2 regions of the Neobacillus sp. GCM10027624 genome follow, and region 1 is predicted to be linked to the other one. Evidence: riboswitches for the same ligand, from Rfam matches in the RefSeq annotation. Region 1 holds a riboswitch; the other holds the start of a gene.
The links. Region 1 has a riboswitch for glycine ahead of glyA (serine hydroxymethyltransferase). Riboswitches for the same ligand answer to the same signal wherever they lie in the genome.

Region 1 (3,175 bases):
TTCATTTGTTGACTTTGTGAGAGACTATTTAGGTAATATGGCAGCCTTTATCACTGGTTGGACCTACTGGTTTTGCTGGATCTCCATTGCCATGGCTGACTTAACAGCGGTTGGTCTTTATACCCAATATTGGTTTCCTAATGTACCACAGTGGATGCCAGGATTAATTGCCCTTGTTATTCTGTTAGTTATGAACCTTACAACTGTTAAACTTTTTGGTGAAATGGAATTTTGGTTTGCATTAATCAAAGTAATTGCCATCTTGGCTCTAATCTTCATCGGTCTTGTCATGATTATTAAAGGCTTTTCTACTAATTCAGGGCCGTCTAGTTTCAAGAACTTGTGGAGCCATGGCGGCATGTTTCCAAATGGAATAAATGGGTTTATTCTCTCATTCCAAATGGTCGTGTTTGCCTTTACAGGGATTGAACTTGTTGGCCTTACAGCGGGCGAAACGAAAGATCCGGAAAAAGTTATCCCAAAAGCAATCAATAATATCCCAATCCGTGTTTTTATTTTCTACCTTGGCGCACTATTTGTAATTATGAGTATTTATCCTTGGAATGCCATAAATCCGGCGAAAAGCCCATTTGTCCAAGTCTTCGTAGCGGTTGGTATCGCAGCTGCTGCCGGTATCGTTAATTTTGTCGTGCTTACATCCGCGGCTTCAGCTTGTAACAGCGCTGTCTTTAGCACAAGCCGGATGGTTTACTCACTGGCCAAGGATAAAAATGCACCTGTACCATTCGCAAAACTTACTTCACGAAAAATACCTTCAAATGCATTATTCTTTTCAACTGTTGTCATTCTCATTGCCGTAATTTTAAACTATATCATGCCGGAAGGAGTATTTACACTAATTACAAGTATTTCTACGGTATGTTTCATCTTTATTTGGGGAATTACTGTCATCAGTCATTTAAAATACCGTAAAGTAAGACCTGATTTGGCAAAAGTAAATAAATTCAAGTTGCCGTTTTATCCCGTTTCCAATTACTTAATCCTTGCTTTTCTTGCATTCGTTCTTGTTGTCCTTGGGTTAGCGGAAGATACTCGTGTTGCCTTGTTCGTAACTCCTGTTTGGTTTATTATGCTAATTGCTATTTATAAGGTACGGAATCTAAAGGAAAATCATGCAGATCCAGTGAATCAGGAAAAGATTGCAGAAAATTAACAGCAAACGATAAAAGATCTTAATTACCTTTTGTTGTTATCGCTTTCAAAAATTATATAAAAAAAGCTTGACGTGAATTATGTTAGCGATTATTCTGAAAATAATAATAAATAGAGCGGATGACGGTTGTGGGAGAGTGCAATTTAACACGCCACCGAAGGAGCAAGTTCCAAAAAGACCCTTGGAATAAATCTCTCAGGTAGATGGAACCATAACTGGACGCAACTCTGGAGAGCGCATAATTAATATGCCACCAAAGGGGAAGGTTCTTTTCGTAAAAGGAACTAAACTCTCAGGTAAAAGGACAGAGAAGGGTAGAGCAATCTTTATGCTACCCTTTTCTGTCCTTTTTTGCGTGCAAAAAAGTGAGTGTTTCTATCGATTTACTTGGAAATAAAAATCTTCAGTAATTAGCAAGATAAATTCCATGTTTGAAACATCAAAGGGTAGTTGAACCATTAAAAGGAGGACTAGAAATGGGATTACAACAAAATGATTCAACTATTTTTGAAGCAATTAAGAAAGAGCAGGAGCGTCAGCATCAAACATTGGAGTTAATCGCTTCTGAAAACTTTGTAAGCCAAGATGTATTAGAAGCAATGGGAAGTGTGATGACGAATAAATATGCTGAAGGCTATCCAGGAAAGCGTTACTATGGTGGATGTGAATTTGTTGATATAGCAGAAAATACAGCGATTGATCGCCTAACAAAGCTGTTTGGAGCAAAATATGCAAATGTTCAGCCACACTCAGGTGCACAAGCAAATTTTGCAGTATTCTACGCATTGTTGCAGCCTGGTGACAAGGTCATGGGGATGAACCTTTCACATGGCGGGCACTTAACTCATGGGAGCCCTGTTAGCGTTTCAGGAAAATGGTTTGAAATCGTCTCCTATGGTGTGAGAGAGGACACTCAATTGATTGACTATGATGAACTAGAAGAGATTGCAAAAAGGGAAAAACCAAAATTGATCATTGCGGGGGCAAGTGCTTACCCTAGAGTAATTGATTTTGCACGCTTTAGACAAATTGCTGATCAAGTTGGTGCAAAATTCATGGTGGACATGGCACATATTGCAGGACTTGTTGCAGCTGGTCTTCATCCATCACCAGTTCCATTTGCCGATGTTGTAACAAGCACTACGCATAAAACGCTCCGAGGTCCGCGCGGCGGAATAATTTTAACCAACGATGAAGACATCATAAAGGCCATTAATAAATCAGTGTTCCCAGGGATACAAGGCGGTCCGCTCATGCACATAATTGCGGCCAAGGCCGTTGCTTTCAATGAAGCACTGCAGCCAAGCTTTAAGGAATATGCAAAACAGGTCATTGAAAATGCAGCAACACTTGGCGAAACATTAAAAAATGAAGGTGCTGCCCTTGTTTCTGGGGGAACGGATAATCATATCGTTCTTTTAGATTTACGTCCGTGGAATTTAACAGGAAAAGAAGCAGAAAAATTATTAGAAGAAGCGGGCATTACCGTAAATAAAAATACGATTCCATTTGACCCGGAAAAGCCGTTTGTTACGAGCGGGATCCGGATGGGAACAGCAGCTCTGACAACACGCGGAATGAAGCAGGAAGAAATGGTGCAAATCGGGAAAGTCATTGCCGCTGTTCTGAAGAGTAAAGGGGACAAAGTCGTGCTTGAGAAAGCAAAGGAAACAACAAAAACGATTTGTGGAGCCTATCCGTTATTTCAACAAGCTGTAACAGTGTAAGAAAGGGGAAAATTGGGATGGAATTTCAGAGTTGTTTTGACATTATCGGTCCGATAATGGTTGGACCATCAAGTTCTCATACAGCTGGAGTGGTATCAATCGGAAAGTTTATCTACGAATTGTTAGGCGATTATCCACAAGAAGCAAATATTGTATTTTATGATTCATTTGCCGAAACCTATCAAGGTCATGGAACAGATAAGGCACTTCTCGGAGGATTACTTGGGATGGATACTGATGATTCACGCATTAAAAATTCATTGGAATGGGCTAA
Region 2 (3,175 bases), 400 kb from region 1:
TAGAAGAGTTGGCAACGTCCATTCCCGTTAATTCGCAAATCATCGTTTGGAATTCAAATATTGCTTGAAGCTCCCCTTGAGAAATTTCAGGCTGATATGGTGTATAGGCTGTATAGAATTCTGAACGTGAGATAACATGGTCGACAATAACAGGCATATAATGGTCATAAACGCCTGCTCCTAAGAAAGAAACATTTCTTTTCAAGTCTGCATTACGATCTGCCATTTTAAGTAGTTCTTTCATTAAAGCAGGCTCTGATTTAGCAGCTTTAATGTTGTATTCACCTTTATAACGTACTTGCTCCGGGATATCGCTAAAAAGTTCATCAACGGAGGAAACGCCAATGGTTTCAAGCATTACTCTCTTATCTTCTTCAGTCATAGGTAAATAGCGATGTTTCATAAACCTAACTCCCTTCCATTATTTCTTTTCTTTTTTATAAAAAGGTGTTGGAATTACTTTTGCTTTTAAACGTTTTCCGCGAATTTCAACCTCAACTTCACCATCTAATTCGGCATATTGTGTTGGAATAAGTGCAAGCCCGATATTTTTCTTTAATGTTGGGGACTGCGTACCTGTAGTAACCTCACCAATGAGCTCTTCCCCTTTATAAACGGAATACCCATGACGTGGAATACCACGGTCAATCATTTCAATCCCAACCGTTTTTCTAGGAAGACCAGTTTCTTTTTGTTCTTTTAATGCCTCTTTACCAATAAAATCTGCTTCCTTATTTAACTTTACAGCGAAACCAATTCCTGCTTCTAGTGGTGAAATTTCAGGAGAAAGTTCTTGACCGTAAAGCGGTAAAACGGACTCAAAGCGTAACGTATCACGTGCGCCCAATCCGCAAGGAAGAACTCCTTCTTCCTTACCTGCTTCCAAAATAGCATTCCAAAGGTCAACCGCATCGTCTGACTTACAATAAATTTCGAACCCATCTTCCCCAGTATAACCAGTTCTAGAAACAAGGGCCGTTTTGCCATTAATTTTTACTTCCTGCTGAAATTTGAAAAAGCCAATTTGACTTAGGTCGGATTCTTTAACCAACTTCTGTAGTACCTTTTCTGCAAGTGGTCCCTGAATGGCCAGTTGAGCTGTTTGTTCAGACAAGTTTTTAAGGGTAACATCACCTTCAAGATGGTCTTCAAGCCACTTATAATCTTTTTCAATATTGGAGGCATTTACCACGAGTAGATAATGATTATCTTCCATTTTATAAACAAGCAAATCATCCACTGTACCGCCGTTTTCGTAACACATCGCTGTGTACTGAGCGCCGCCATCCTTCAGTTTAGAAACATCATTCGTCATCATTTTTTGCAAATAGGATAAGCTGTCAGGTCCTTTAACCTCAACTTCCCCCATATGAGATACATCGAATAAACCTGCTTTTGTACGAACGGCTTCATGTTCTTCCTTAATGCTTGAAAATTGGACTGGCAGCTCCCAGCCGCCAAAATCGATTGTCTTACCCCCGTATTGCTTGTAGGTTTCAAATAATGGAGTGCGTTTTAAATCAGCCATATTGAATTCCCCTTTTTCAGAAAATTTTATTAAAAAAATAACAAGATGGTGCGTAGAGAAAACATACCCATAAGAGACGTTATATCTCTAGAATAAGTTTTACATTTTTTCTAAGATATTTTTCCCCAGAAAAAAAGACAGAGCCCCCCCTTTTTAAATTAAAGAAGGTCTCTGTCCTTGCACCTGAAAGTTTACCGATATTGGCTTTCCCCTTTGGTGGCTCCTATATAACTGAAGCACTCTCCAGAGCTGCGTCAAACAAGAGTTCTTTTGCCTGAGAGATTCACATTTCTGTTTGCTCCTTCGGCGCTACACGAGTAGTCTCTCCCCTTGTTATCATCCGCATTTATAATATTTTCCATATGGGTAATACTAAAATAAATACATCTTCAAAATCATTTACTTTATTACAAAAATTTAAAACTTTCTAAGCTACTAACATCCTACCCTAAAATGATATTTTGAGCAATAGGTATCTGACAGAAAAGGAGCTGGAAAACCATGTCTGTTCACATAGAATTCGATTCCTCCTGGCAGGATGACTTTTTACATAGGATTGAACATGATGGTCCATGGGGAAATTGGGATCTTTTTAAACTTGCAATTGAGGTTGAAAAACATCTTGTCATCCCCGAATTTGAGGGACTGCAGGCACCCAGCCATCTGCCGCATTTAACTCCCCTTCCCCATCAGCTCGAAACAGCTAAACAAGTCATTGAAAACATGAATGGAAAAGCAATTCTCGCTGATGAGGTTGGGCTAGGTAAAACCATCGAAGCTGGTCTTATTTTAAAAGAGTACATGATTCGCGGTTTGGTTAAAAAGGTATTGATTCTAGTCCCTGCTTCCCTGGTTACACAATGGGCAATGGAACTAAATAGCAAATTTTTTATTCCGGCGATTTCGCAAAGAAAAAGTTATGTATGGGAACAATGTGATGTGGTGGTGTCCTCCATTGATACCGCAAAACGAAATCCGCATCGCGATATTATTTACAATCAAAACTATGACCTTATTATCATCGATGAAGCCCATAAGCTGAAAAATAACAAAACGAAAAACTATGAGTTTGTTCAAAATTTAAAAAAGAAATTTTGTTTATTGTTAACAGCAACCCCGATTCAAAACAGAATTGAAGAAATCTTCAACCTAGTATCCCTTTTAAAACCGGGGCATTTGGGAAGCGAGACAGCCTTTTATGAAAAATATAAACGGGACGCCCGTTCTTTAAATGATAATGAGCATTTAAAGGAATTAGTCAATAAAGTAATGATTCGTAATCGGAGAGCTGACACCGGGATTGAATGGACCAAAAGGCATGTTGAAACCATTCCAATTGAATTTTCATCATCAGAAAAAGATCTATATGAGGCCATTAATGATTTAAGAAGTGAAGGAGATTGGGTTCAAACAAGTGCCTTTTCTGTGATGACATTACAAAGAGAAGCATGCAGCAGCCGCGAAGCCGTTTTTTATACACTAAAAAACATGCTGCAAAAAAAGGAAAATCCATCTCCTGCCTTTGAAGAACAAATTAATTATTTGATTAAAAAAGTTGAGGCCGTCCAGCAAAACTCAAAAGCTGAAAAAGCGCTAGAATTAATTCAGAAGGTAAATGACAAAGTCATTATTTTTACAGAATATCGG

Region 2: another riboswitch for glycine. It lies ahead of gcvT (glycine cleavage system aminomethyltransferase GcvT); the one in region 1 lies ahead of glyA (serine hydroxymethyltransferase).

The regions. Positions count from the first base shown of each region.
Region 1 covers NZ_JBHTHD010000011.1:29,050-32,224, forward strand. Annotated here, with positions in the region: gene ACFQZ9_RS16355 (amino acid permease) at 1-1,174, shown strand, start outside; glycine riboswitch at 1,392-1,492, shown strand; gene glyA (serine hydroxymethyltransferase) at 1,651-2,901, shown strand; gene ACFQZ9_RS16365 (L-serine ammonia-lyase, iron-sulfur-dependent subunit beta) at 2,919-3,175, shown strand, end outside.
Region 2 covers NZ_JBHTHD010000011.1:429,774-432,948, reverse strand. Annotated here, with positions in the region: gene gcvPA (aminomethyl-transferring glycine dehydrogenase subunit GcvPA) at 1-403, opposite strand, end outside; gene gcvT (glycine cleavage system aminomethyltransferase GcvT) at 422-1,528, opposite strand; glycine riboswitch at 1,781-1,868, opposite strand; gene ACFQZ9_RS18450 (DEAD/DEAH box helicase) at 2,030-3,175, shown strand, end outside.